3 regions of the Dyadobacter ginsengisoli DSM 21015 genome follow, and region 3 is predicted to be linked to each of the others. Evidence: riboswitches for the same ligand, from Rfam matches in the RefSeq annotation. Region 3 holds a riboswitch; each other region holds the start of a gene.
What was found. Region 3 has a riboswitch for cobalamin ahead of BP71_RS22615 (cobyrinic acid a,c-diamide synthase CobB). Riboswitches for the same ligand answer to the same signal wherever they lie in the genome.
Positions count from the first base shown of each region.

Region 1: another riboswitch for cobalamin. It lies ahead of metE (5-methyltetrahydropteroyltriglutamate--homocysteine S-methyltransferase); the one in region 3 lies ahead of BP71_RS22615 (cobyrinic acid a,c-diamide synthase CobB).
Region 2: another riboswitch for cobalamin. It lies ahead of BP71_RS31530 (TonB-dependent receptor plug domain-containing protein); the one in region 3 lies ahead of BP71_RS22615 (cobyrinic acid a,c-diamide synthase CobB).

Region 1 covers NZ_JCANTY010000004.1:575,373-585,729, forward strand. Annotated here, with positions in the region: gene BP71_RS17470 (SGNH/GDSL hydrolase family protein) at 1-612, opposite strand, end outside; gene BP71_RS17475 (carbamoyltransferase family protein) at 635-2,500, opposite strand; gene BP71_RS17480 (hypothetical protein) at 2,737-3,780, opposite strand; gene BP71_RS17485 (acyl-CoA thioesterase) at 3,890-4,273, opposite strand; gene metE (5-methyltetrahydropteroyltriglutamate--homocysteine S-methyltransferase) at 4,347-6,668, opposite strand; gene BP71_RS17495 (hypothetical protein) at 6,702-6,872, shown strand; cobalamin riboswitch at 6,878-7,113, opposite strand; gene BP71_RS17500 (6-phosphogluconolactonase) at 7,283-8,014, opposite strand; gene fumC (class II fumarate hydratase) at 8,170-9,570, shown strand; gene BP71_RS17510 (HEAT-like fold family protein) at 9,645-10,160, shown strand; gene BP71_RS17515 (D-2-hydroxyacid dehydrogenase) at 10,315-10,357, shown strand, end outside.
Region 2 covers NZ_JCANTY010000010.1:138,322-148,678, reverse strand. Annotated here, with positions in the region: gene BP71_RS31555 (SAM hydrolase/SAM-dependent halogenase family protein) at 1-866, opposite strand, end outside; gene BP71_RS31550 (hypothetical protein) at 915-1,499, opposite strand; gene prfA (peptide chain release factor 1) at 1,641-2,714, shown strand; gene BP71_RS31540 (thioredoxin family protein) at 2,718-3,278, opposite strand; gene BP71_RS31535 (DMT family transporter) at 3,452-4,393, opposite strand; cobalamin riboswitch at 4,435-4,635, shown strand; gene BP71_RS31530 (TonB-dependent receptor plug domain-containing protein) at 4,727-6,607, shown strand; gene BP71_RS31525 (YncE family protein) at 6,618-7,697, shown strand; gene BP71_RS31520 (thioredoxin family protein) at 7,736-8,359, opposite strand; gene BP71_RS31515 (TlpA family protein disulfide reductase) at 8,372-8,848, opposite strand; gene BP71_RS31510 (tetratricopeptide repeat protein) at 8,973-9,713, opposite strand; gene BP71_RS31505 (DEAD/DEAH box helicase) at 9,782-10,357, opposite strand, start outside.
Region 3 covers NZ_JCANTY010000006.1:197,467-207,823, forward strand. Annotated here, with positions in the region: gene BP71_RS22595 (SusC/RagA family TonB-linked outer membrane protein) at 1-424, shown strand, start outside; gene BP71_RS22600 (SusD/RagB family nutrient-binding outer membrane lipoprotein) at 438-1,925, shown strand; gene BP71_RS22605 (TonB-dependent receptor plug domain-containing protein) at 1,973-4,162, opposite strand; gene BP71_RS22610 (hypothetical protein) at 4,165-4,794, opposite strand; cobalamin riboswitch at 4,900-5,111, opposite strand; cobalamin riboswitch at 5,187-5,370, shown strand; gene BP71_RS22615 (cobyrinic acid a,c-diamide synthase CobB) at 5,634-6,968, shown strand; gene cobN (cobaltochelatase subunit CobN) at 6,990-10,357, shown strand, end outside.

The DNA of each region.
Region 1 (10,357 bases), on a different contig from region 3:
GATGTCTGGTTTTACCGGAAACTCCTGCAACCGTTTTACTTCGTCACGGGTGTCGGCCCCCGACATTCCCAGGTTATAAATGGTATATTGATCCCTTCCGAGCTTTGCTTCGAGCATGTCTGAGAACCGTTCATTTACATCTTTCAACCCATGACCGGCAGCGAAGGAATCACCGATTACCAGTACATTTTTCTTACCGGGTTCGCTCTTGATTTCTTTGTCGTGATAGCCCAGCGAGTTTACCGGATTCCAGTACTTTTCCCACCAAATCTGCGAGGCTTTTGACAACACACCTTCGTGGCTCTGCGGAACGTACATGAATATGATTTCGAGGAAAATCAACGTCACAATCAGCGGAACGGAGATCGTGACAACATTAGCCAGCAGTCCTTTCGCTTTGCTCTTTACAACGCCATAGTAGAATATGCGGAGAATCTCGATGACCAGCAGAAGCCAGAAAGCGAATTTCGCCAATCTTATATGCCAGCTATCACTTTGCGGATAGCCGGGATAATCGAATTTGATATGAAATTTGTCCGGATAGAACAGAAACACGAACAATATCCCCAGAAATAAAATCCGGATTATGCTGGTAACAATTTTAGACGCCATTACTTTGGATGATCAATGGGGATTAATCCAGAACGAATTCTTCCTTCCAGTTATCTTTTTCCAGCCACTCCGGCTGCTGTTTCTTATCAAAAATAAAGTTCCCTACGACCAGGTAGTCCATTTCAGTCCGCATGAAGCAACGGTAGGCGTCGTTAGGAGTACAAACGATTGGCTCTCCCCGTACATTGAAACTGGTATTGACGACTACGGCGTACCCTGTCAATGCTTTGAAAGAATCGATCAGTTCGTAATAACGCGGGTTAGTTTCTTTATGCACGGTCTGGATACGTGCAGAATAGTCGATATGGGTAATGGAAGGCAGGTCCGAACGTTCGAAATAAAGCTTTTCACGCAGGTCCAGCGAACTATAATCGGCAGGCACCGGCTTTCTCCGGTTTTGTGCAACCGGATGCACCAGCAGCATATAGGGTGAAATACCGTCGTAGTCGAAATAATCGGAGCAATTTTCCGCCAATACCGACGGGGCAAAAGGCCGGAAAGACTCACGGTATTTGATTTTCAGATTGAGCTTTTTCTGCATTTCGGCATTTCTTGGATCGCCCAGAATACTCCTGCCACCCAGCGCACGTGGGCCAAATTCCATCCTTCCCTGTACCCAGCCTACTACATTTCCTTCTGATAACAACTGTGCAGCCTCCTGTGTAAGGTCTTTGAAATTTTCGAAGTGCGTATAAACTGCTTTGTATTTTTTGGCAGTCAACGCAACGTCCAGATCCGAGAAAGTGGGTCCCAGGTAGGATCCGCGCATCGCGTCCGCCTTCCAGGTAATGTTTCTCTCTTGTCCGAAAAAGATATGGTATGCGGCTTGAGCGGCACCCAATGCACCGCCGGCATCACCTGCTGCGGGCTGAATGAAAATATCTTTGAATATATTGGCTTTCTGCAATTTCCCGTTCGAAACGCAATTCAATGCAACCCCACCTGCCATGCATAGGTAATCGGCACCGGTAAGGCGTTTAGCTTCTTTCGCCATTCTCACCACCGCCTCTTCCGTAATATTTTGGATTGCAAGTCCCAGGTTACAATGAACAGCTTCCAGGGCATCCTCCGGTCTTCTGGTTTTAAAGCCGAACAGAGCCTCCCATTTATGCTCGTTCACCATTTTCAGGCCCGTTGCATAATCGAAATAATCCTGATCAAGCCACACCGATCCATCTTCCTTCAGATCGATGAGATCTTTCAGAATAATCTCCTCGTAACGCTTGATGTCGGGCGAAGTGGGGTCTCCGTACGGCGCGAGACCCATGAGTTTGTATTCTCCCGAATTCACCCTGAAGCCCAGGAAGTAGGTGAATGCCGAATAAAGGAGTCCCAGCGAATGCGGGAAACGAAGTTCTTTTAAAATACTGATATCTTTTCCTTCACCCAGGCAGATCGAAGCCGTGGCCCATTCACCCACACCATCGATGGTCAGAATTGCGGATTTCTCAAAAGGAGAAGGATAGAATGCACTCGCTGCGTGTGACAGGTGGTGCTCCGGGAAGAGCATTTTCACCTTTTTCTTCTTTTTATCGTAACCCAGCTTTTCGAGTTCCTCGTTAATCAATCTTTTGAGAAACATCTTTTCCTTGATCCAGACCGGCATGGCCGTCAGGAAGGATCTTACACCCCTTGGGGCAAAAGCGTAGTAGGTTTCAAGCAATCTTTCAAACTTAAGGAGCGGTTTGTCATAGAAAACAATCGCGTCGAGCTCGTTTAGAGAAAGTCCGCCGTATTCCAGACAAAATTTCACTGCATTAGAGGGAAAACCGGGATCGTGTTTTTTGCGGGTGAAGCGCTCTTCCTGGGCTGCCGCAACTATTTCTCCGTTGTCGATGAGAGCCGCGGCCGAATCATGATAGAAAGCCGAGATACCTAAAATTTTCATTAAAGCGTATTTATATAAATATGTATAGCTTTTCGACCTACACTGTTCAAAAGGCGTGCAAGTTAAGCATTTTGGGCAACCCTGCAATCGAACCCCGCTACCGAGCACCTTAGATTTGTTATCAAACGGCTCGAAATCAGTCAAATGTCAGCCAGGAATAATGAAATGTTAACACAGGGCCTAAATTCAACTACCCTAAATAACTAATTCTGAATCACTTCCAGGAAACGTGAGCCTTATTCCAGTAATTTATGCCGTACGATAAATTCGGTAATCTCATGTGCAAGGCGTTGTGCCCCAGGCCCGCTCAAATGGCAGACATCGCAAAACAGTTCCGGGTCTCTCGGCATCCGACGCTCCATGTCAAGAAATAACGTGTTGTGCTTGTTAACCAGCCCCTTTAAAACCTGGTTATGTATGGCTATACCTTTTTTGACATTCTCCGGCCTGCCCCACATCACGACAGGCGTAGCAACAAATCTGTTGCATCCCGCAAAATGCTGCATATCCTTTTCCTCACCGGTCAGCAAAACGTTTTCGGGAAAAAAGGATGCATAGCTCACCAGCAAAAGCTTGTCACCCCGCTTTTTGGCAATGGTTATAATCTCCTCCAAATTTCGGCGATAGGGTTCTTCTGTCTTGATATCCGAACCATATTGCGCGAACTGCGGGTCGACCTCCCCATGGCTAATGTAGACGCGATGTTCCAGGCGGTCTTTAACGTTACCCATCACCTTGTCGAGCACATAAGGTATTACTGTAATGTTAATCTCCGGATGAGATTGCAGAAGGTAGATATCGTGATACCAGCGCATGTGTGAATAATCCTGGCGAAAGTCTTGCGCCGGAACATTGTTAGCCCTGTTTTCGTTGATCGCTTCATAGTAAAGTACGAGGTCAAAGCGCTTCTCTCCTAGCAAACTGTATTTCAACGCATTGTCCCTGGAAGTATGACCAGCATCCGCCACATTATAAAAAGCGTACCGTGCTCTTTTTCCATAATGCTTTTGCAAAATCGTGTCCAGCCTGCTTTCCATATGTGTCCAAGCCGTACTTACCACTGAACCGCCCAGGATAAGCACATTTTTAACTTCACCTCCCCGTCGAATCTCATTGGAACTGACTTCCTTCATGTTAGCGTAAAACCCGGAATAAAGGTAGTCGGATGGCCGAAAGAATGGATAACCGAAGAACAGCAATCCCAGGCGAAGCAGAATCTCTGACACGATATAAAGGAAAAGAACAAAGATACCTGAGAAGATAAAAGAGCGTGATTTCATGAAGCAGGATGCCGATACAGATGGAACAGTCCCTTCAATATCACCTTCTGCTCATTTTTTTTGTTTTCTGATGAATAACCGGCTGATAAAATTACCCTTCGGGCACTGCTTATATGATCCTTGTAGGTTTGTGATTTTCGTCAAGCGCCACGAAAGTAAAAATCCCCGTCACCGCCTTCTCCCGGCTCTCTTCATACATCTTCTCTACAAAAATATCTACCCTGACCTTCATACTGGTATTACCAACGGTTTCAACGCGCCCCACGAGCTCAATAATGGTCCCGGCTGGGATTGGATGCGTAAAATCAATGCGGTCGGATGAAACGGTTACGCAGCGTAATCTCGAAAAGCGCGTTGCGGCAATAAATGCTACCTCGTCCATCATCGATAATGCGGTTCCCCCGAAGAGGGTGTCGTAGTGGTTGGTGTTATTGGGAAATACGGTTTTAAAAACGCGGGTTTCCGAAGCGGTAATTTTTTCTGCTACTGTCAAAACCTTAGAAAATAGTGATGAGAACTGGAATAATAATAAGTTGGGTGTGGCCATCTGCGACCACACCCAATTGCTATCCGGCAACTTCCACCGATTCGCGCAGCAAGTTAGCCGCAGAAATCATATTCCGCAAAGCGGCCTCCGTTTCCGGCCATTTCCGGGTTTTAAGCCCGCAGTCGGGATTTACCCACAAATTGCGGGCAGGGATGACCTTTAATGCCTTTTCCAGGAGCAGAACCATTTCCTCCACGGTGGGTACTCTCGGGGAATGGATGTCGTATACGCCCGGTCCTATTTCATTGGGATAGTTGAATGCAGCGAACGCGTCGAGGAGCTCCATTTGCGAACGCGAGGTTTCGATCGTGATCACGTCGGCGTCCAGGGCAGCGATAGAATCGATAATGTCATTAAACTCCGCGTAGCACATGTGCGTGTGGATCTGCGTCTGGTCCGCGACACCTGCCGCGCTCAGGCGGAAGGCGTCCACGGCCCATCGCAGATAGGTATTCCATGCGTGCTTACGCAAGGGAAGTCCCTCACGAATTGCCGGCTCGTCGATCTGGATCACACGGATACCAGCTTTCTCGAGGTCTACTACTTCGTCGCGGATAGCCAATGCGATCTGGAAAGCTGTATCTTTCTTTGGCTGATCATCCCGCACAAACGACCATTGAAGAATAGTGACGGGACCTGTCAGCATTCCTTTCACCAGTTTTTCGGAATTAGCTTGCGCAAACGACGACCATTTCACCGTCATCGCTTCAGGCCGCTCTACGTCACCATATATCACCGGCGGCTTTACGCAACGGCTGCCATAGCTCTGTACCCAACCATTCTGAGTAAAAACAAATCCCGACAAACGCTCTCCGAAGTACTCGACCATGTCGTTGCGTTCAAATTCGCCGTGCACCAGCACATCTATACCCAGCCGTTCCTGCCAGCGCAGAGAGTCTACTATCTCCTCCCGGATGCGTGCCTCGTATTCGTCTATTGACAAGGCGCCTTTTTTCAACTGCGCGCGGAGTTGCCGCACCTCGTCCGTTTGCGGAAATGAGCCGATCGTAGTCGAGGGGAATAGCGGTAATTTTAATTTTTCAAGCTGAATACTCTGGCGTACCGCAAAACCATTCGACCGCTCAAAGTCTTTTTCATGAATAGCTGCAACGCGCTGCTTTACTTGCGGTTTATGGATCAATGCAGAGGTACGGCGACTGTCAATAGCTTGCTGATTAACCACAAATGCCCGATCCAATTGCCATTCCGTTCCGGAAAGCCTCGCCAGAGTTGCCACTTCATTCAATTTTTGTTTCGCAAATGCCATCCAGTTTTTAATCTCGGGTGTCAGCACCTGCTCGTTTTTTTCGAGATCCAGATCGAACGGGCTATGCAACAAAGAGCAGGATGGTGCGATCATCACCCGGCTTTCTCCGAGCACATTCACAGCCTTTCTGATCAGCTCCAGTGATGGCCCGAAATCATTTTTCCAGATATTACGCCCATCCACTACTCCCAGAGACAGTTTTTTGGAAGAACCGATGAACGACGCGTTGTTCAGCATCACATCCAGGCTTTCCAGCCCCCTGGTGATATCGATATGCAATGCATCCACGGGTAAGCTCACAGTCACGTCCGCATTGTCCTCCAATGCCCCGAAATAGGTCGTAACCAATATTTGTAGGGAGGGTAATTCTTCACGGATCTGCTGGTAAGCACGCTCAAATGCAAGCCTATGCTTCTCCGACAGATCGAGTACTAATGCCGGCTCGTCCAGTTGCACCCATTTGGCCCCACGCGCGGCCAATTCTTTTAAAACAGATAGATAAACCGGTAAAAGGTTGTCCAGCAAATCGATTTTCTCAAACCCCTCTTCTTTTTCCTTCCCTAACAACAAATAAGTGACCGGGCCCAGAAAAACCGGCTTTGTGAGAATTCCTTTATGCAATGCATCCTCGAATTCGATAAGTGCTTTGTCGGAGTACCGCCTGAATTTTTGATCTTTCACAAACTCCGGTACCAGGTAATGGTAATTGGTATCAAACCATTTGGTCATTTCCATTGCCTTGATATCCAGGCCGTTCTTCTGGTATCCCCTCGCCATGGCAAAATACAGTTCAAGTTCTTTGTTCGATTTGCCGTCGAGCAGCTGGTGATAACGCCGGGGAATCGCTCCTACCATGAGGGACATATCCAAAACGTGGTCGTAAAGGGAGAAATCGTTCGATGGGATCAGCTCAATACCCGCACGCTGCTGGGTATCCCAGTTCTGGTGACGGATCTGCTGGGCTACCTTTTGCAACGCATCCCGATCGATAGTTCCGGCCCAGAATTGCTCATTGGCCTTTTTGAGTTCACGATGGCTCCCCACACGCGGATAGCCGAGGTTGTGTGACAACATAATTTTTGTGTTTAAAGAGTTTGAAAAAACCCTGTGAAAACACCCACCCATCCCGGCGACATCGCTGCCCCGGTACATCATACGCTCCCGTTCACCGCCCTGGCCGCAGAAAATGTGCAGACATGCCTCCCTGAATATATCCAGGAGCGCGGCTTCGGGGTTAAATATGTGGTAAATCAATACTTGGCCATTCCCCGATCGTGAGAGAATAGTCATTGAGGATGACGGCAAGTCTCCTGGCTTATATCATTTTTACCGCCCTTCTCGCTGTTTCGGCTTTCCTGAAAGCCTGACTGCAATGGGTCACGAGGGTAAAAAACCGCATCCATGTGATGCAGATACTTACAGTAGCACGACTGCCCGTGATTTGCACACGGTTCCTTTTTTCTTTTGCTGTATTTTGGCTGAGGGATCCAAAAGCAAAACCATCATCCCGATTGACGGGTGTTCACAAAGAACAGCTCAAATTTAAAAGGAATGGAGATTGGCCCGGAAATGGGCTATTGAATTAAGTGACGCGAAGAGAAATTAATGTTTTGGCAGGATAAAATATCTGTTTTTGAATCGAAACAGCCCCCTCAAAAGTGATTTTGATATCCCGATTTCGTGACCAGCTATGAAACCGGGGCAGCTGCGTCCCCGTCGAGGATAAATTCCGCATTCAAATGGTTTTGCAATACCGTAGCAGGAAAATCTCTGGAAACGGGGAATGCCATTGCCCGTTGAATGATTGCCGCTTTGGGCCTCCCGGAAGCGAGCAGGATCGCGGCTTTGGCTTCCAGAATATGTTTGATGCCCACCGTCAATCCCTTCGTAAGTTCAGTTGGCTGATGAAAATACTTTTGTCCTACTTCTTTGGTAATGGTTTCCAACTCCGAAATATGGGCATAAGTATCCCAGGAGGTACCCGGTTCATTCAACGCAAGATGTCCGTTCATCCCCACACCCAGCACGATCAGATCGAGACCACCCAGACTGGCCAGAGCCTTATTAACACGATCGCATTCATCCTGCGGGTTCAACGCCCTTCCATTAAAAAATATGATTTGACTGTCGCGAAGGCCAATCGGTTTCAAAAAATCCCTGTCCAGCAGGTCCCGGCAACTCCCGTCGTCGCCTGCTCCCATTCCTATCCACTCGTCGAGTCCGATAAATGTGCATTGTGAAAAATCAACCCGGCCGTTATGGTGTGCCGCCACCAGCGCTTGGAACATCCCTTTGGGCGTACTTCCCGATGGGAAACATACGACCGCGCGAGGCTTGTTGATCAACAAAGCGATTACACGTTCCGCAGCCGCAAAGCTCATCGTAGTATAATCCGGGTAGATACTGATTTTAGGAGTCATAATAAAGGCGGTATTCGGGATCAGGTCTCACCAATCTAAACATTCTTTTCCCGTCCTTAAACATTTGTCCTTAAAAAACACCAAAAACTGCAAGTCCGCCCCTAACTTTACCGCTTAGTACGCATTGTTCAATTACATTATCATTCTACTTAAAAATGGAATACCGTATAGAAAAAGACACCATGGGCGAAGTGCAGGTTCCTGCCCATGTATACTGGGGTGCCCAGACGCAACGCTCGATCCAGAACTTCCCTATCGCCCAGGATATCAACAAGATGCCTAAAGAAATTATCAAGGCATTTGCATACCTGAAAAAAGCCGCAGCCATCACCAACTATGAGGCCGGTACGCTCCCGAAAGAGAAAAGCGACCTGATCGGGCAGGTATGCGACGAAATCCTGGCTGGCCAGCTCGACGACCAATTTCCGCTCGTGGTATGGCAAACCGGCTCGGGAACACAGTCCAACATGAACTGCAATGAAGTAATCGCCTATCGTGGACATGTATTGCAAGGCGGGGACCTGGCCGACAAAGCCAAATTCCTCCACCCGAACGATGACGTTAACAAGTCGCAGTCATCCAACGACACCTATCCGACCGCTATGCACATTGCAGCTTATAAAATCCTGGTGGATATAACGATCCCCGGCATTACGAAGCTGCGCGACACATTGAAGGCCAAAGCGCAAGCGTTCAAGAATGTGGTTAAAATCGGCCGTACACACTTTATGGACGCCACGCCGCTGACTCTGGGACAGGAATTTTCGGGCTATGCTTCCCAGCTGGATCACGGCTTGAAAGCGATCCAAAATACCCTCGCGCACCTTTCGGAGCTCGCATTGGGCGGAACCGCAGTGGGAACAGGCATTAACACACCTCCCGGATACTCTGAAAACGTGGCGAGGCACATCGCCACACTCACGGCGCTGCCATTTATCACAGCCGAAAACAAATTCGAAGCGCTCGCGGCACACGATGCGATCGTAGAAGCCCATGGCGCATTGAAAACCGTAGCTGTAAGTCTGATGAAGATCGGAAACGACATCCGTATGCTCTCATCGGGGCCACGCTCGGGAATCGGCGAAATCCACATTCCGGATAATGAGCCAGGTAGCTCCATCATGCCGGGAAAGGTAAATCCAACCCAATGCGAAGCGATGACCATGGTCGCAGCGCAGGTAATGGGTAACGATGTAGCGATCAGCATAGGAGGCTCCAACGGCCATTTCGAATTAAATGTGTTCAAACCACTGATGGCCTATAACTTCCTGCATTCGGCACGTCTGATCGGCGATGTCTGCGTTTCATTCAATGACAATTGTGCAGTAGGCATCGAACCGCTGCACGACAATATTAAGAAGCATGTGAATAATTCGCTGATGCTTGTAACTGCATTGAATACTAAAATCGGTTATTACAAAGCGGCAGAAATAGCGCAAACTGCACACAAAAACGGCTCTACCCTGAAAGAAACGGCCGTGGCACTCGGTTATCTGACGCCAGACGAGTTTGATGCGTGGGTAAAACCGGAAGATATGGTTGGAGAGATTAATTAATTGACACCCAATCCTTATAACTTGGCAAATGCTCCGCGGTGACGCGGGGCATTTACTTTTAAACATCGGCCGCCATGAACATCAAAAATGAACTGCTGGCAGATCCTTTTCAATCCAAACGTAAAGCGACCGAGGTGGCCAATTACGCCTGCACCTCGCCGGAGGCATTCAGGCAACTGATGCACTGCTTTCTGTCCGACGAGACCCGCCTCGCGCAGCGCGCTGCGTATAGCGTAAGTATTGCGGCCCATTCTCACTCTGAACTGATCGAGCCATATATCGGTGTGCTGATCAGCCAACTTAAGCGCACAGACATCCATGACGCCGTGATCCGGAACAGCGCACGCATTTTACAGGATTCGAATATCCCCGACGAATTCCACGGCGAGTTGATGGATGCCAGCTTTGAATTAATACAAAATCGCCAGGTTCCGATTGCGATCCGCGCATTCTGCCTGACTATTCTTTATAACCTGTCCGGTGTGTATCCCGAGATCAAAAAGGAATTGCGGGTGATCATCGAAGAATTAATAGATTACGAAAAACCTGCATTCCGGTCGAGAGGTAAGAAAATTCTGATGTTGATTTAAGTAACCAGCGCTTCATCAATTCCCTTGGAGGAAAACTTCTTCCTTTACGAAAACAACCGGATGTACCTTCTGGCAAAAGCGGCATTTTCGTGGTCTGGTGAAGGGAAAATCCAGTTAATTCGTCTTACCTTGCTTCTTTAAACAAAACCTATCGATGATCATATACTGCCATTCCTTACTCGATGAAACGCTCAATG
Region 2 (10,357 bases), on a different contig from region 3:
TCACTTCCACTCAGTACTTTATATTTTTCCGAGAAGTTGCCCATATTGATGCCGAGTGAAAAGTTAAGCAGGCTGTTAAAATAGCCGACATCCGCACCTTCTTTCACCTCCCCAAATGTGTTGACAAACTTTACCTTCCCTTCGTACACTTTGTCACCCGCTTTGAAAACCTGCACTTTCACATCGTCTCCGATGCGCACATTTAGTTGATCGAAATGCGCTCTGTCAATGTTGGTCCATACATTACCGTACTGAATATCCAGGATCGGGATAGCGCCCAGGATTTTCCCTTTTTCAAAAGAAGGCTTTTGGTAAGGAATCGAGATGACATTAGCTGACAATTTCGGTCCTACCTGCTCAAAAGATATTACTTTCGCTGCCAGCCGCGCGCCTGTGTATGCGTATACGTCACGCCCGTGAAAGGTGTACGACGCACCTGAATTTTTCCGCCGGTTAACCGCTTCATCAATTTCCCTCACCTCCCCGATCCCCATTTGCTCCGCCACGAGCGTCAATGTGCCATTGTCGGGAGTAACAAAGTAATGTCCCGATTTCGTCAGCAAAACCACTGACTTTCGCTCGGTCCCCACGCCCGGATCTACTACCGAAACGAAAACTGTTCCGGCCGGCCAGTACGGTGCGGTCTGTACCAGCCTATAAGCCGCCTCCCAGATATTATATGCAGGAATCTCATGCGTTACGTCATACAACCTGATGTCCGGGGAAACACCCGTCGCTACACCCTTCATGGCTGAAACGGCTCCGTCCTTTAAACCGAAATCGGATTGAAAAACGACAGTATTATTTTGGGCCGAGGCCGTGAGCGAAGCGATGAAAAGAACCACCAGCGGTAATTTGTGCAGCATAGTCACGCGTTTTTGTTTTCCTGAAATAAACAAAAATTATTGCCTGAATCAATCTTTCAACTGCTTGGCGTCCAGCTTCCTGATGATCTCCTTTTTACTGAAAAGCAATCGCCAAACCGCGAAAGTCGTGTCCTGTGCACTCATGCACTTTTTACAAACAATACTTTCCGCTGATACAGGCGCATTATATACCAGCATAGTGTCGTTCAGCTGCTGCAAATTATCACCGGCAGTCGCCTTGCTTCTGGCACTGTAAAGGTAAGCATCCAATATTTCACGCTCTTTCGGCGACAGAGCCGGGTTTTTCAGGTCGGCAGCTCCCATAAGCTCGACTTTGACGCCATATTCTTTTTGTAAGGCCGCGACAACCGGAATTCCCGACAGATTTTTGCAGAGTGCCACCCCGGACCCGGGATTTTTCTCCAATTCGCTTTTCAAAGTCTTTTCGGCGATCTGCGCTATTTTCTTTCCCCATTCGTCGGCCGCATAAACAAGCTGCGTGTTGGTAACCCGTTTGATTTGCGATGCTTTGATCTCCCGGCTCAATTCCTTGGTATTTTCAATGCGGCCACTTTTAAAATCACATCCGGCAAGAATTCCGGTTATCGCTGCGATGTATAATAACTGTTTCATATTCCGTAAATGTTAGTCTGATGTACCCTCTTTCCGCACCCAACCCGTCATAACATGCATATGGCGTCTTGAAATCATTCATTTAGCTAAAATGCGTATCTTTGTGCCCCGAATGCGTCGTGCCAAAGATATCCAATAAAGATGATCGATAAATTAGAAGCTATAAAAGAACGTTTTGAAGAGGTTTCTCAACAAATTATACAACCGGAAGTTGTCTCCGACTCTACACGCTATTCCAAGATCAGCAAAGAATACAAAGATCTCGGCAAGATTGTAGAGCAATATGTGATTTACCAAAAATTGCAAAAGGACATAGCCGGGACCAAGGAACTTATAGCTACTGAAAAAGACGAGGATCTGAGAGAAATGGCCAAGGAGGAACTCGATGAGCTGGTGCCACGCCTGGACGAACTTGAACAGACGATCAAAGAACTCCTGATCCCCAAAGATCCTAACGACAGCCGTAACATCATCCTCGAAATCCGCGGCGGCACCGGTGGCGACGAGGCGGCCATCTTTGCGGGAGACCTTTTCAGGATGTACCAGCGCTTCTTCGAGAAAATGGGGTGGCGCTCGTCCGTCATGGACTATACCGAGGGAACCAACGGCGGCTACAAGGAGATCATCTGCAAGGTCGAGGGAGAAGATGTATATGGCAAAATGAAGTTCGAATCGGGTGTACACCGCGTGCAACGCGTTCCGCAGACCGAGTCTCAGGGCCGGATCCACACTTCTGCCGCCTCCGTTGCGGTACTGCCCGAAGCCGAAGAAGTGGATGTACAAATCAACATGAACGACGTTCGCGTGGATACATTCCAATCGTCAGGCGCGGGTGGACAGTCGGTTAATACAACCTATTCGGCGGTCCGTCTTACCCACATCCCATCCGGACTTGTGGTGAGCTGCCAGGATGAGCGTTCGCAGTTGAAAAACAAAGACCGGGCATTGAGCGTCCTTCGTTCGAGGCTATACGAGATCGAGTTGAAAAAACACAATGATGCGATCAGTTCTCAACGTAAATCCATGGTAGGAAGCGGAGACCGTTCTGACAAGATCCGGACATATAACTACCCGCAAAGCCGCATTACAGACCATCGCATAGGTTACACGGTTTACAACCTTCCCGCCGTAATGGAAGGCGACATCGCCGAGCTGATCGAGAAACTACGCATCGCGGAAAATGCGGAGAGAATGCAGGAGGGTGAAACTGTATAAATATTATTTCGCCGGGTACAACTCGCCATAGGTCTTGGCCTTATAGCTCTCGAAATCCTGCTTTTTGTGATAATCTTCTCCGAAAAAGGTGATGATCTGATGGAATTCCTTCGCTTTCAGATATCCGGGAAGCGGCTGAATCATGTTGAATTTATCGTCCAGGAAAACAGTGGTAGGATAACTCGGTTGGTTGTTGGTAAGCGCCAATGCGATTTCGTTGATGCCGCGACCTCCCTGGGCCAGGTATTTGAATTTCTTGTCGCCAAGTGTGATCGCCTCTTTCTGTTCTGCGTCCAGCTTTACAGCATAATATTTCTTGTTAATATAGTCGACCACCGCTTTGTCCTTGAAAGTTTCACGGTCCATTACCTTGCACCAGCCGCACCAGTCGGTGTAAACGTCGATCACCACCTTGCGGGGCTCCTTTTGAATTTTGGCAAAGGCTTCCTCGATGGTGAGCCATTGGATCCCTTCTGCGGGTTTACTGGCTTTATCCGCTTTGAAACCTGCCAGGATTATCAGCATCAGCGGAAATATCAAAAGCGATGACAGGAATCGTTTCATGGTATTTTTGATTTCTTTTTGTTTAAACAAACCTCCCACACAAATCGTTACCCGGCATCTCAAATGCTATTCAATAATCAGCAAGCCAGGAAAGCTGTCCCAATTTTACGCATTTTTTGACGAAACAAAACACAGGAGATTGATATCAATGCCTTTGCCTCAAACGTGCGGCTTTAAGCGCTTTTACTTTTGGCAAAAGAAACGAGTATTCCTCCGGCAATGATGAGAAACATCCCCGCGAGCATGGAAACAGAAGGGATCGCTTCACCCATCAGAAATCCGATCAGGACGGAAAACAGGATATTGGAATAACCGATCGCAGCGACACGACCGGCTTTGTCATAGGTAAACGATTGTGTCAGCATCCTTTGCCCAAGCAACGCGGTCAGTCCCAGCGCCAGAAAACCCAGCCATTGAAACACGTTCTCCGGCCATTTGAATGTTCCGATCAGAAAATCCAAGTGCGCTATCGGATAATAGGTGCCCACCAGCATCGAAAGGATGGGCATCACGATCCCGCTCAGCATAAAGGAAAGAATGATCGCGCGTGTGTCATACACGACTCCCAATTGCCTGATCGACAAATAGGATATGGCCGTCAGCAATGCGTTGCCGAGTCCCAGCGCATTATCCCGGAAAGAGCTCGACAGATCGGGGCGAAACACAAAAAGGATGCCGGTAAATCCGACGAAGATCGCCATCCATTCCTTCGAATTCAACGTCTCTCCGATCAGAAGCCAGGAAAACAATGCGAGGAAAATCGGATAGGTATACTGGTAAGTAGAAGCCCGTCCCAGGCCAAGGGTTTGAATAGCGTAAAAAAGCATGTAAAGCGACAATGTGCCGACCACGCCCCGGAAAATAAGCAGTCCCAGCTTCCCGCCTTCCTGGCGCAATGGCCGCCTCCGGATGCTGCTGATCACAAAAACAACGCCGACTATGTTCCTGAAAAAAACGAGTTGTACCGTATGGAAATCCTTACCAAGCCATTTGGAGATAGCCGAAGTAAGCGAGAAGAAAAACGCAGCCCCGAGCATGAGGTAGATGCCTTTATAAGACGAAGTCGCAGGAAAATTTTCAGTAGTAGCCGCCAACGGGATCAGAATTTGCCGCAAAGATAGCGCTTATCACAAACAACCAAAAGTCATTGAAAATGCCTAACTTTGCGCCGCTTGGTGCCATAAACCACTTCTAATCAGCGGTTAGGCTTAATAGGGAATTCCGTGAGAACCGGAAACTGTCCCCGCAACTGTAAGTCAGCAATAAACGGACCGATCTTCATGCCACTGTTTCCGAACGGGAAGGCCCCGGATCCCAATGATGAGCCAGGAGACCTGCCAGAGCGTTTGATCTGATGTTTTCGGAGGAAAAACCAAAGATCACCGCCAATCCATTGCTTTGCTGGGGTGACTGCCGACCGGAAATTTTTTATCTTTTTGATACTTTGGGTGAGCTCAGCCTTACCGGCGCGTCTCTATGCCCAAAGCGACTCCATCGACCTGGATCCGGTTGTTATCAAAGGTTTTGTTCCTCAGAAGTTTATGAGTGGCCTTAAAATCCAAACCATGGATTCCGCATCTCTCGCCCAGTTCCGTTTTCAGAACATCGGTGACGCATTATCAGCCTACACGCCGATTGCATTCAAAAACTACGGACCTGCCCAACTGAGTACCGCCTCCTTTCGCGGCACATCTGCCAATCACACTGCCGTGCTGTGGAACGGACTGAATATTAATGCGCCTACGCTCGGGCAAACCGATTTTTCCACCATTCCGGTTGTTGGTTTTGACCGATTGTCTGTCCAGTACGGCGCCTCCGCCAGCATTATAGGCACCGATGCCGTGGGAGGCAGCATTTTGCTGGACAGCAAGCCGTCCGCCGGACGCTTTGGCATTAGCCTTGGGAGGCAGCAAGAAAGTTTCCGAAATCATCAGAGCCAGGCTAATGTCCGGTACACCCTACCGTTGACAGGCCAATGGACGATTTCGGGCAAGACCGTTGTGTACAGCGGACGCATGAACAATGACTACCCTTACGAAACAAGGAGCAATTACGCGGTACTGCTGACAGAAACTGCTCAAAAAGGTATTGTACAGGACCTGTTTCTGCAATCCCCGAGCGATCAGGAGATTTCGGCACACGTCTGGCTCACCAGCAACAAACTTATACTGACGCCGACTGATGAAGCGGGCCGAGAAATGACGCTCACCGAGGCGTATCGTACCATGTTGCGTTATCGGATCAAGACGTTCACCATCCGCACCGCGTGGGTACGCGATATTATTGACTATGCAAAAGGAGACCTCTCCCGCCCCGACCACTCGGTTACAGACAAGCTGGCTACCCGGGTTGAAAAAGATTTCACATTGAATATGGGTCGCTCACTCCATCCAATATCGCTCAAAACCGGTGCTGAATGGACGCATTTCCGTTCGGAAGTGCCCGGCTATGCCCACACTCCGGTAACTGAAAACCGCACCGATTTTTTTGTTCTGAGCCGCTGGCAGGTCATCGACCGCCTGACCTTTTCTGCTAATTTCCGGCAGGCTTTGGTCACCGGCTACAATCCGCCATTCACGCCTTCACTGGGGGCTGAATACAATTTGATAAGAAACGATCGGCATCGCGTAATCATAAAAGGCTCCCTCGGGCGCAGCTACCGGACTCCCACCCTGAATGAACGTTACTGGAAAGATCTCGGGAACCCGGATATTAAACCCGAAAGCGGCTGGAACAAAGAGCTGGGCGTTGAGCACACTTTCAAACCGGAACCGGGAAATGCCTTACGCATTTCACTGACAGCCTATCACAATCGTATCAAAGACTGGACGTATTGGAATCCTTCGAGGAAATACCGGGTCGAAAACCTGCAACAGGTACTCGCCCGCGGTATCGAGCTGCAACTAGGTTACGTCTGCCGGACGGGGGCAACCAGGTTAGGATGGGACGCCGGCTACGCATTCAATAAGAGCTCTCAGGAAAAGGCTTATGACAATTATTCGCAGGATATAATAGGAAAGCAGCTTGTCTTTGTCCCCCTTCACAGCACCAATATGAATGCATTTGCCCTGTATAAATCGACGAAAATCACCGGTCAGTTCCAGGCTGTTGGCAAACGTTTCACAACTTTCGATAACTCACAATCCTTCGACGGATACGGGTTGATCAACATTCTGGCCGAAACCGCCATCTCCTGGAAGCCTTTCAAGGCGCACATTCAGGGGCAGGTGCGGAATGTCACGAATGCTTTTTATCTGAATGTGCGTAACAACGCGATGCCGGGAAGAAGTTTTGCATTAAGTTTAACCTTTAGTTACGATTCTCAATAAATCAATGAAAATGAAAAAACAGTTAGCCAGTTCATTAGCAGTAGCCCTTTCTACGCTCGCGGTATGGTCGTGTAACCAAAGTGATCCTGCACCGAAGGGTGACTACGTAAGTGGCGTTTTTGTAATGAATGAAGGTAATTTTTCACAAAATAACGGGGCTATTTCATACTTCCCGCGTGAACGGAGCACAGCTGACGCGGATATTTTCGCAGCTGCAAACGGTACTGCATTAAAAGGCGGTGTACAGGATTACGTGGCATCAAATGGAAAAGGAATAATTCTGGTCGACAATTCTGCAACGGGACAAGACAAAGTGGAATTTGTAGACAGTTATACTTTCAAAAGCGAGGGTACCATTGGCGCACCAGATATCGAAAACCCGCGAGAAGTGGTCATTGTCAATAATAAGGCCTATGTATCGTGCTGGGGAACCAACGCAGACTTGAAATATAAGACGGGATATGTTGCAGTCGTCGATCTGGACAGTAAGAAGGTTACGAAAAAAATCAACATTGCTGACGGACCGGAGAACCTCGCCTATCACAATGGAAAGTTATTTGTTGGAACAACGCCATGGGGCCAGGGGACAAAACTCGCCGTCATCAACACTACATCTGACCTGGCTGGCGATCCTATCTCATTTGAAGGAGCCACCAATCCGATAGGTATAGATGTAAACGGCAAACTTTGGGTTCAGGCTGGCGGGAAGGTAGCGCGCATTAATACGGAAAGCTCGACCGTGGAAGCTACGTTAAGCATTGCCACCGGCGGTTTCAAGACGCCGGGTAACTTTGCATTCAGTGCCGACCTTAAATCGATATTCTTTGTGCTCTCGTGGTATGACGATAAAAATCAGGAACATGGCGCCACCTATAAATTCGCCATTACCGACTCTCAAATCGCAATGAACACCCCATTGATTCCGCGCGTTTTCAGCGGATTGTCAGTCGACCCGTCACAAGGGTTATTGTATGCGGGTGTCACCCCTTCGTACGCTCAGGCTGGTTATGCAGTACGCTACCGGGCAGACGGCAGCCTGGTCGACTCGCTAAAAGTAGGTGTTGCCCCAACAGGGTTTTTCTTCCAGTAACGAGAATGCCCCGGGCAACCCCGGGGCATTCCTGCTTGTTAAGCATTCTTCCATTTGATGCCACATCCGATCGCCCTCGCAGAGGGTGTCGTTACAGCTGTCTTACCTTCCAACAGCTCATTCACTGCATTTTCCACGTATTTTTGACTGGCCGCAGCGGGATCACCCTGGTTATTATCGATGGCACCGATGTAAGCGACCTTAAACTTTCCTCCAACTTTTCTAACGACGAACATATGCGGTGTATTGGTTGCGCCAAAGGCCCGCGTTACTGTCTGGCTCTCGTCCGCAAGGTATGGAAATCCGTATTTCTTTGACTTGGCGCGCTGTTGCATCGCAGCGAAAGAATCCCCGGGAGACGCAGTGACATCATTAGGCTGGATAGCGACAACCGGGTAGCCTTTTGCCGCATATTGATCGTTCAGCGCAATGATCCGGTCCTCATATGCCTTCGCTATCGGACAAGTATTGCAGGTGAATGCAATAATGTAGCCTTTCACTTCCTGCCGATCCGCCAGTGATACCATTTTACCATCAACTCCTTTCAGACTGAAATCCTTAACCTCATCACCGATTTTGTAGCCGTTAGTCACAAAAGCAGCTCCCTGAATGCAAAACGCCAGTAGCAGCGCAAAAAACGATGCGGATTGTCTCTTTTTCATAAGGATCAGAGTTTATAATTGATTGATAATAGTTTGCAGCTCTCCCTCTTTCACGGGTTTTCCGATAAATTTCCTAACCTCTCTTTTCGCGTTCAAAATCAACGTCATGGGCAATGCGCCAGACCATTCGGGTACCAGCTTATCGACCCAGCTATTCAGGTCCGGCTCATCGAGTAATACGACCTTTGACTTTATTTTCCGCTGCTTCACGAATGGCTTGACTTTTGTCTCCAGTGTTTTGATATCATCCATACTTACAAGCAGCACCCGCAGCTTTTGTTGGGTTTTATTCAATCCTTCAAAATAGGGTAGCTCCTTGACACAAGGCCCGCACCACGTTGCCCAGAAGTTGATCACATTCAAGGTGTCATCCTGCGTGGTTAATATCCGGTGCAAGTCGCCGAATTTGATCACTTTCACTGACTGCGCATGAACCAATCTGCAAAAGCAAGAAAGTATGATCGTTAAATACCAGACGTACCGTTTCATGTGCCCAGATTTCCAAAAAAATTATACCAGCGAGAAAGACAAGCCGATGATTATGAACAATATAAATAAAACAAAAAAGTCTCCTTTTGGGAGACTTTCATATGCCTGGCACCGTGCCACGTTATTACTTGAAAAATCCTTGCGGATCGGGCATTTTGGCCTTTAACAGTTCCACAAAATCCAGGTTCAATTGGTTGAAATCCAACGTACGCCCTTTATGCAAATGCTCCCATGACTTGTCGAGCTCATTGAGATTATAATGCAGCAAAGCGAGGTTGTACTGCCCCAATGCATAGGAAGAATCGATCGAAACCGCATGTTTCAGCAATGCACTTGCTTCATCCAGTTCTTCTTTACGGCTGGTGATCGCATATAATTTAAGTTCAACCGTCGACAAATCCACGAGCAACGGGACATTGTCGCCTTGCAGGCTCACGCCTTTGGTCAACATCCTTTTGGCATCCACCCAGTTTTCACGCTGGTAAGAAACTACACCCAACCCCCAGTAGGCTTCTACATTCTTATCGTTCAATAACTGGGCGAGGTTGAAACGGTAGCAGGCTGTGTCAAGCGAACCTTCCTGCAAATACTCCCAGGCACGGGTAGCAAAAAAACTGCTGGCCTCGGCTCGGGTGGAAAACGATTTATCGCATTCACTCAGGAACTTAATCTCTTCATCGATCTGCTCCGAGGTTTTGCTCACTTCTCCGAATAGTGGGAGAATGCGTCTTTCCTTTAATTCAAGGGGCTTTTTGGGAGCAACGTTTGTATCTGTACTTGGACCCGCGCTTGCCAGATGCGTGTTTTGGGCAAAGCCCATTACAGGTATCAAAAAGGCAAGCCAAATTACAACAGACTCTTTCATAATTGACTTTAATAGAAGACAGGTTTTCTATTGTCCAAGTTAAACGGTTTTCTTCGATTTGTATTGCATTATCTGCGTTTACTTCTTCCTCCTGCTCCACGATGCCCCTTACCGGTATTCCCTGATATCTTCCTGGCCGTCGGTATGTATCTTTTCTTTTCATGAAAGGCCCCTTTGAAGGTCGGATCCTCTTTCCGGCGCTGGTTGTCGATTTCACGAAGCATATCCTGTTGCTCCTGAAAAGGAGTTTCTGCGATGTCTACTTCGTCCGGAAATTCTGCTCGGGGAATCTCAGTCCTGATCATCGCTTCAATTTTCCTGATATGGTATTCGTCGGCGATCGTCATGAATGTGATTGCATTGCCCAGATGGTTGGCACGACCCGTGCGGCCGATCCGGTGTACGTAATCCTCGTAGATCAGCGGCACATCGAAGTTAATCACATGGCTCACCTCTGTAATGTCGATACCGCGTGCCACTACGTCGGTTGCTACCATCACCCGGATCTGCCCTTCGCGAAATGCCTCCATGGCATTGATTCTGGTATTCTGTCCCTTATTGGCATGAATAACCCGCAGCTCCTCTTCCCGAACGACCCGGTTTAGCAGGTTCTGGTGTACAAGCCCGGCCACCTCGCGGCTGCG
Region 3 (10,357 bases):
CGGGAGAGAAACAGGTATCCTGGAAGAAACCGCCGCCGGTAGTATCCGGGAAGACGGTATGATTGCAGAGGGTGTCAAGTGGGACGGTACTCCGAATGACGTTGTGATTACCGCCCGCCAGCATTACAGCAGCAATGGGAATGGCGGCTATAACATCAACTCAATCGATGTGATCGATGCGAGCTTCATTTACCTGCGCGAAGTGAGCCTGGGCTACAATTTACCCGCAGGGATCGTTTCCAAGACGCCGTTCAGCAAGGTCAGGTTGTCGGTAGTGGGGCGGAACCTGTGGTTGATGAAGTCGAACTCCAAACACGTCGATCCTACTAATATCACCAATTCCATCACCAACTGGCAGGGGCTGGAAGGGGGAGCGTTACCCTCGGTCCGTTCGATGGGAGTAAACGTTTCTTTCGGATTTTAACTTGAAAACAGCTATGAAAAAAAGCATCAGAAATATCTCATCTGCATTCGTCCTCTCGTCGATGCTAGCTTGCACCGATGGTTTTGAGGAAATGAACAAAGACCCGAACAGTGCCGAGCATGCAACTTCTTCCCAGCTGCTCACCAATGCGCAATATAATTTCTCGACCAATATCACCGACGAATGGAACAATGGCCGTTTCGGGATGTATTATGCACAGTACTGGTCGTCGACCTATTATTCCGACGAGAGCCGGTACCAAATCCGGGAGAACATAAACCAGATCATGTGGAACACCTTTTATGCGGACGTCCTCAATGAATTGCAGGAATCCCAGAAGGTGGAGCAGGAATCAAAATGGCCGGGATACAAGAACCGCATTGTCATTTCCGAGATCATGAAGGCTTATACCTACCATTTCCTGACCGATATTTATGGCGGCCCCATCCCCTATACCGAAGCCCTGAATGCCGATGACGTCACGCCGGCTTACAACAGTGGCGAGGAAGTATATGCAGGATTGCTCGTCACACTGGACGAACAGGTGAAACTGCTCGATCCGGCGCAGCCGAGCTATGCCACCGGCGATGTGATATACGGAGGTGAAGTGAATGCGTGGAAGCGGTTTGCCAATTCGTTGCGGTTGCGGATTGCTTTGCGGATGATCGATGTGAAACCTGCCGAAGCTACTGAAGCCATTAAGAAGGCCCTGGATCCGGCGAACGGGGGCATTATAAGTAGCCAGGATCAAAGTGCGCTGTTCCGCTGGCTGCCGTCTCCGCCGAACAACAATCCAATGAACCAGGCCTTTAAAGTACGGGCTGATTTTTCGATGTCGAAGCCCTTTATCGATTATCTTAAACTGTATGACGATCCGAGGCTGCCTGTTTTTGCAGAGCCGCTGCTGAATAGCAACAATTATGTGGGTGAGACGTACGGTCTCGAGAACAGCGATGCGAGTTCCAATGGAGATCCCACCCTGGTGAGCCTGCCGGCAGGTTACGCGGTCGGCGCTACGGCACCGACGATCTGGCTGGACCTGGCGGAGGTGAAGTTTATGCTGGCTGAAATTATCGCGAGGGGTTTGAAAGTCGGCTTGACCGGAACTGCGGCCCAATATTACCAGGAAGGCGTCACCGCATCCATGCGCTTTGCGGGCATCCGCGACGAAAACATCACGGCTTATCTCAAAAAGGTGCCGTATAATGCCGCCAAATGGAAGGATTGCATCGGCTCCCAGAAATGGATTGCGATGTATACGCAGGGCATGCAAGGCTGGCTGGAACGTCTCCGGTTGGATTTCAGGGACCCCAATACCGGCAAAGCCATTTTTGCATTACCCGCCGACGGCTCACTCGACCCTGATGTAACGGATATATCGGCCCGCATGAGTTACCCGCTTGTAGAAGCGTCGCTCAACGGCACGCATTACCGGATGGCGTTGGAAAGAATTGGAGGCAGGAATAGCAAGGCTGCTAAGAATTGGTGGGATAAATTTTGATGAAAGGCGGGCGCAACGCATGTTTACGATGCGCCCGTTTTACTTTGTTAAAATCGCTTCACATACCGAACGGACAATGCCCTTCCGGGCAGATTGTATCCCCGTTTTTCGTAATAGTTCTCATCGGTGATATTGCTTAGTTTCAGCGCGATGGCGTGGTCGCCGACGATTTTGAACTGCGCGGTGAAATCCAGCACCATATATTTCGGATATTCTATTTCGGGATTGATCGGATCGGTGTAGTCGATGTCTTTTCGTGTTCCGATCGATCTTCCGGATAATCTGATTTGAAGCCATTTCAGGTTATCATACGCAATGCCGTAATTGAAAGTATTTCGTGCAACATTCTGAATGTCGCGCTCCACTTCGGAGGCGTCGGTGCCAACAATCAGCTCCCTGGCTTTGATTATTGAATTACCGTTCCAGAATGCTCTGAGCGAATAGTGATAGTCGCTTCTGGCCCCAAAATCATAGGATAATTCGGTTTCCAGACCTGTGATTTCCGCGTCGGCCGCATTCACAAAAGTGGCCCTGGATGTAATCACATCACCATTGGGCAGTGGCTCGTTCACGACATGTATGATTTTCGCGATGCGGTCGTCTACCTGCGTATGGTAGAATGTGGCATTGGCTGCGAAACCTGCTTTGGGTTTATTGAAATCCAACCCAAGATCCCAACTGAAACTGCTTTCGTTTTTCAGATCAGGATTGCCCGCAGTGATCGCAATGCGGCCTTTCGAGTCGCGGATCTCATTATATCCTGCCACGCTGTACGCATCCGTGGTCACGAACGCCCTGCCGACATTGGTCTTCATCCGAAACGAAGGCACGAGTTCGTACGTAATGCCCAGACTTGGACTTGTGAATGGACTGGTCTTCTTCCCTGCTTTATAAGTAGGGAGCAGGGCGGTTTCCCGAACATCAAAAGTAATGTGATCGAGTCGGATCCCTGGCTGTACGGTCAGTTTTCCGAAATTTAGCAGGGCTTGGCCGAAGAAGGCATTGGAAATCAGCGCATATTCCGGTTGAGTAGGGGCGCGCTCCGTGGTGTCGTTGGTCCAGCGACGGCTTTTGGTAGAAGCATTGAGATAATCATAACCCAATATCACAGAATGACGGCCTAATTTCCAGACATCCTTCACCTGAATACCCTTCCATGCGTTGCGCCCCTGCGCCGACCGGAAGGGGACAACAGCCTTGCCAGACACATTTTGTGTGTAATTTTTGGTACTCTCTTCAGAAGTGAAAACTTTCACACTCGGATTATGCCGGCCAATCAGGCCACTTAATGAAACATCCAGGGCCTGCCGGTCCAAGTCCTTGGTACTGGCCTCGGCACTTCCTGACGATAGCTCACCCGGCGATTCTACGTCCTTCGCCTGAAATTGCTCCCCACGGACATCCACCCGCCAATGCTCATTGATCTGGTATCCGAGGCGCAATGCACCAGAGAAATAATGCAGCTTGGTGAACGGTCGCCGGTCGCCGTCACCGGTGGTCTCGTCGGTCTCAACCACGGGCCGGCCGATGTAGTTTTTTTGTGCATGTTTGTACCCGAAGGCGTCCCTCAGCCAATTGTTTTTCCCGATCCGGTAATCTTTGGATCTTTCCAGGTAGCTGAATGAGAGATCGTAATCGAGTTTTGAAGTAATATTCCCGCCCGTATGAAGCCCTGCCTGAATGGTTTTGAAACTACCATATTCAACGAACACATTACCGGCTGGCTCACCTTTTGAACGTTGCGTGATTACGTTGATCACCCCGCCCATAGCCTGTGAACCATACAGGGAAGAAGCAGGCCCTTTCAGAACTTCAATCCGCTCGATACCATTGAGATTGATCTGCGATAGGTTCGTAGCACCGGCCGGGCGTCCGTCGATTAATAGTAATGTCCTTTGGTTCAGACCCGAAAACTGGGGCCGGAAGCCGCGGATTCCAATGCCGGATGAAAGGTTCGGATATTGAATTACATCCACAGCGGCGGTTTTTCGGACGATATCGGTCAGGTCGGCGGACGGAGTCATCCGGATATCGTCCCCGGAGATCAGCGTGAGCTTTTGTGCGATCTGTTCTTTTTTTGTCTCAAATCGCGTCGCGGTCACGACCACGGCGTCCAGCTGTTTGTGATCGGAGGAGTCGGGGACGTTTTCCTGCGCGGACGCTGGCAGGTTAGCGAGAACGAATAACATCAACCCGGCGAAAGGCCTGCGGAAAGAATGGTACAAAGTAATATGCATTGTTAAGATTGAAATGATTCGTATAAAGTCACTGCGCCAATGAGGATCGAGAATGAGCCGACGAGGTAGTTGACGATGGTCAGGAAACGGTCGCGCTTGCCGGCAAAACGGCCGATCGAGAAGGCAAAGAAATAGCCGTAAGCCGACATGGAAAGGATGATGCCGACGCTCTGGAGAATGATGATCCAGACGGCCGTGACGGCGTCGCTGGCAGCGAGCGTCAATGCAACGGCGCACGCTCCGCCCGTGCCCGCAAGCCCATGAACCATGCCTACCCAGAACGAGCGGCTGACCTTAGGATCATCGGCAATAGGGGAGTATGTATTCTTTTTGAAATTCCTTCGGATAGCCAGCATGCCCAGCCAGATCATCAGCGGCCCCACCAGCAATTCCACTTTACCGGCAACCTGCAACGAAAGCGTCGACCTGAGAAGTAGCACCAGGACGGCAAACAGGATCAATGTGAGAGAATGACCCAACGCCCAGTGCGACGAGCGCCATATCAGTTTCCAGCGTTGTGCCGGACTTTTATTTTCATCGGTGGCCAGTACCGATACCGCCGCCATATGGTCGGGTTCGAAAGAATGTTGTACGCCGAGCAGCAGCGAGTCAATGAGCAGATAATGAATCATTTGGATTTCCGCATAAATTAAAAAACAACTTATGGGAGAATGCAGAAGGCGACTCAGGTTACATGTACCTGCGTTGTTGTCCTCTTGCCTTTCTTCCCGAAAGCAAAACCGGATTGTTCAACGGCAGGTCTTCTGGCTCGTCCAAGCTCTTGCGCCTTCCCGGGCTTTCGAATGATTGAAGTCATTCAAAAAGTCTATCCCAGTGACATCATGCAAGAGCGATGTTTTGAACTTACAGCAGCGGGTACTGCTCCGGATTTGCACCGGATTCCCTTTTAATCACGCGCAGAGCGTGAACCTATGAATGTGCAAAGCTAGCTTTTTTTGACCGAGTAAAACCAGAAAACCGGATGATTAAGCCTAACTTTGCGGTCCAACAAGTTCTTTAACATACTTCTACAACAGAAAAGGTAATGCATTTCAATGCATTCCAGGGGAATCGTGTGAAAATCACGAGCTGTCGCGCAACTGTAAAGGGACAATTTTGAATGACGAATGATTGGGCAAAAATTATTCAGTCAAACATTCAGAATTAAAACCCAAAGCCAGAGCACCTGCTTTTTCATGTTGACAATGCTTTCGCGGTTTGAAGCAGGGTCAGGTTTGGATATGGCCGGGATTTGCTCCCGCCTGCCGGTTTCGGTGCTTCCGTTCATACCTTTCTTTCTTTGCTTACTTACTGATATCGCCTGATGTGTGGCTTTTCAGATCCTGACTTTCTGAGGGCCGGGATCCCGGATGGTTTGCGATTGCTGGGATAGGATGATGAAGAAAGCTTGTATCTAAAAAAGGAGTCATTGCCTTGAAATAAATAGCTAACAACAAAACCGCCCTCCTCAATGCAGTCAGCATTCCTCATTTCTGCTCCTTCCAGCAACTCGGGTAAGACCACCGTTACGCTGGGGTTATTGCGCGCATTGAAAAATCGGGGGTACAAGGTGCAGCCATTCAAATGCGGGCCGGATTACATCGACACAATCCATCATACCACCGCTGCCGGGACGCCAGGGATTAATCTGGACACTTTTATGGCTCCCGGATCGCATGCAGAGGCGCTGTTCGAAAAGTATGCTGGCGCATCGGATGTAGCGGTTACCGAAGGGGTAATGGGGTTGTTCGACGGGGCCGACAGGATGAAGGGAAGCAGCGCAGAGATCGCGGCTTTGCTGGATATTCCGGTAATAATGGTTATTTCGGCGCAGTCGATGGCCTATTCCGCGGCACCGTTGATTTATGGTTTCAGCCGGTTTGATCCACGGGTACGCATTGCCGGTGTCATTTTCAATTTTGTCAATACCGAGTCCCATTACCGTTTTTTGAAAGAGGCCTGCGAAGATGCCGGTGTTGAGGCACTGGGTTATTTGCCTAAGGATCAGAACCTGGTGATCCCTTCGCGGCATCTGGGGTTGCATATTTCTGCTGATACCGATTATGAGGCCATTGTTCAGAGACTGGCCAAAATTATTCCCAAAACCGTTGACGTGGACCGGCTGCTCGAAATCACCCGAAATAGTAACCAGCGGACAATTGCAAAACCTATTGTCCCGAAAGCGGATCCGCGAAGCCCGCTCCGGATCGCAGTGGCCCGCGACGCAGCTTTTTCTTTTTTGTACCACGAAAATATCGAAGTATTAAAATCAATCGGGCAGGTGGAATGGTTCAGCCCGATACAGGACCGGCAATTGCCAGAGACGGATTTGTTGTACCTGCCAGGCGGCTACCCGGAGCTTTTTGCAGTTGAACTGTCAAAAAACACCCCGATGCTGAGCGCCATAGCGCATTATTGCGGGAGCGGAGGCATCACCTATGCCGAATGCGGGGGCCTGATGTATCTCGGTAAAAGCATTACGGACCACCGTGGCGACAGCTTTGAGATGGCAGGCGTGCTGGACGTCCGAACCTCGCTGAAACATGCGCGGATGACGCTGGGCTATCGGAAACTGCATTGGAATGGGCTGGAAATCAATGGCCATGAATTTCACTATTCGACGGTGACCGACGAGAAAATAACTCCCGAACCTGTGCTGATCACCAATGCAAAGGGCATTCCGGTCGATACCCGCTTGTATCGGGCCCAAAATACTTTTGCTACCTATACACATCTTTACTGGGGAGACAAGCCCGAGTTTATTAGCCATTTAATCCAACAGTCGAACCGCAATCGTTCACATTAAGCCGATTGCCGATAGCTCCTTATGAAACGTCAGCGCGTCACCCGATCCGATGGAAAAGCCATTAACCTCGTTCAGCGGCGGGGGCACCTGTCATATTGTTACAATGCCTGCTGCTGCGGCCGGGTCGACCGGGGTTATGCGCCTATCCCTGTGGAATTGTATAAAAATGAATGGTTGCGGAGAAAGCTTCGGAATGTGGTGCATATGACCAAAGGCGGTTGCCTGGGGCCCTGTACACTGGCTAATGTGGTGACACTGCTGTTTGACGGTCATTCGGTCTGGTTCCATTCGATCAACTATGAATGGCAGATCATCGCCATTTTCGATTATATAGAGAGTATGGTAAAGGCCGACCGGTACCTGGTACCGCCTTCCGACCTGGCGGAGTATGTGTTTCAGTTTTACACCTGGAAGGGAAGCGAACATGCGACGGTGGCTGGTCAGGTGGCGCTACCTACGGAAGGCATTGTATTTCTGACCCATGCCGACACAGACCTGCTGACATTGAACCGTGCGATGCAGCTCTTGCCGGATGATTTTCCGAGGACAACCGGTATCAGTTTGCTAGCCATCAAGAGCGAAGAACAAATGCAGCAGTTGCTGCAACGTGAAATTGCGGAAGCAAAAATCATTGTTGTGCGCATCCACGGCAGGTTGAGCAGCATTCCGGGTTTTGGAGAACTGGTGAACCTGGCCGGACAACGCGGGCAGCATCTGATCGTGGTGAGCGGCACAGGTGAGTTGAATCCCGAATTTGCTGCTGTATCCACCGTTTCTCCCGCCATTTTGCAGGAAACACTGGGTTATCTTCAGGCAGGAGGATACAACAACCTGCTGTCGTTACTAGGCTATCTGTCTGACCATTTACTAATGACGGGTTTTGGTTTTGAAACACCCGCTGTGCTTGCGGAGCACGGTATTTACCATCCGGACCTGCCCGAGCATGCGGATCTGGACGACTGGCTGAAACACCGGGACCCGCAGCTGGCGACGATTGGCATTACATTTTACCGGGCTCATTGGCTAAGCGGTAATACACACTTTATAGACACCATGGTGCGATCGCTGGAAGATCGGGGTGTGAATGTACTGCCGGTTTTTACCTCATCACTGAAAGCCTTCAATCCGGAATCGGGGAAACCCTATGCGTTTGAATTTTTTGGAAAACCGGAAGAATCCGGCATTGCCGTCCTGATCAACACGATATCTTTTGCGATGAACGACGTCAGGGCTGCGGGGGCGCGGCCTGTGCAAACCGATGCGCTGACTGCCCTGAATGTGCCGGTGTTGCAAGCCATTGCCTCGGGGATGAGCCGTGGGCCCTGGGAATCGTCGGCGCGGGGATTGAATCCGCTGGACACGGCCATGAATGTGGCGATCCCTGAGTTTGACGGGCGTATCATCACCGTTCCGGTTTCTTTTAAGGAGAAAAACAAAGAAGGAAGAGGTTATGAACCGCTGGAAGACCGCGTCGAGCGGGTAACGGGTTTGGCAGTCCGGTTTGCAAGGCTGCGGTACCTGAAAAACCGGGATAAGAAAATTGCTTTTATCCTCACCAATTCCAATACGAAAGCATCGCAGATCGGTAATGCGGTGGGATTGGATGCGCCGGCATCGCTGCTGAATATCCTGAGGGCCATGCAGGCCGAAGGATACCGGATCGACCAGCTTCCGGTGACGGGGACAGAGCTGATCCATGCATTGATCGACCGTTGCTCCTATGATGAAGAGTTTCTGACTTCCGGGCAACTCGCACAGGCGATTGCGCGCGTACCTGCGGCGCAATATCAGCAATGGTTTGACCAGCTTCCGGAGCAACCCAGGCAAAAAATGCGTAAGCAATGGGGCGAAGCGCCGGGCAAGACCTACGTGCACGAGAATCACATTGCCCTGGCCGGGCTGGACCTGGGCAATGCCCTCGTGATGTTACAGCCGCCAAGAGGCTACGGAATGGACCCGGACGCGATCTATCATCAGCCGGATTTGCCGCCTACCCATCACTATTTCGCGTTATACCGTTGGCTGAGGGATAGTTGGGGTGCCGATGCGATTGTACATGTAGGCAAGCACGGAACGCTGGAATGGCTCCCTGGCAAGGGTATCGGATTATCGGAAAACTGTTTTCCGGATGCTTTCCTGACCGATCTGCCAATGTTTTATCCGTTTATCATCAATGATCCCGGGGAAGGTTCACAGGCCAAACGGAGGGCGCATTCGGTTATCATCGATCACCTCACGCCCCCTATGACTTCTGCGGACACTTATGGTGAGTTGGCCGAGCTGACGCAGCTGGTCGATGAATATTACCAGGTCGAAAGCCTGGACCCATCGAAATTGCCGTTGCTTCAGAGGCAGATCTGGGAGCTGATCCGGAAGACCAACCTCGATACCGATCTCGCCGCGATGCTCAGCAGGGACCATGGTGACCATAAACATGACTGGGATGAGGACATGACTCCCGAAGGTGTGCCGGTGAGCCTGACAGAAATGGATGGAAAGGATATTGCCCATTTGATCGAGGACATCGACGGATACCTCTGTGAACTGGGTGCCGCTCAGATCAGAAATGGATTACATATTTTGGGGGAAATGCCTGAAAAGGAAGCGCTGATTAATATGCTTCAGTCGCTCACGCGGTTGCCCAATGGACCCGTACCTGGCTTACAGACTGAACTCGCGGCGTTGTATGGCTTTAATATAGATACACTTCATCAACAAAAAGGGCAAAAATTAGGGCAGGTATCCGACCAGTTTGCCGCCTGGGCAGACCGGCCGATCGTTACAGGTGCGGACGTTCTGGAGGTGCTGGATGAAATGGCCCGGCATATGATCCGGGTTTTTATGCATTACCGGTTTGAAATACAATCAATCGACCGGATGATCGCGGAGGCGCTGCCATGTGCACTATTCGACGCTGGCCTGAATGGAATCAGGTCGATAATGCAGTTTATGGCCAGTGAACTGGTTCCAAACCTGGGGCAGACCGACGATGAAATCAATAACCTCCTGCATGGACTCTCGGGTGGGTATGTACCCGCAGGACCCAGCGGCGCACCCACACGGGGAATGGCGCATATTTTGCCAACCGGTAGGAATTTTTACGCAGTAGACCCGCGTGTGTTGCCCTCAAAGGCCGCATGGGAGGTGGGGCAGCACTTGGCAAAGGAGGTGCTCGACCGGCATTTTAGGGAAACCGGCCGCTATCCTGAAAGCATTGGTATCAGCATTTGGGGCACCAGCGCTATGCGTACCCATGGCGATGATGTGGCGGAAGTACTGGCGCTATTGGGCGTCAGGCCGCTCTGGCAGAGCGAAAGCAGGCGTATAACCGGGTTGAAATTGATCAGCACGGAAGAGCTGGGCCGGCCGCGCATTGATGTGACTACGCG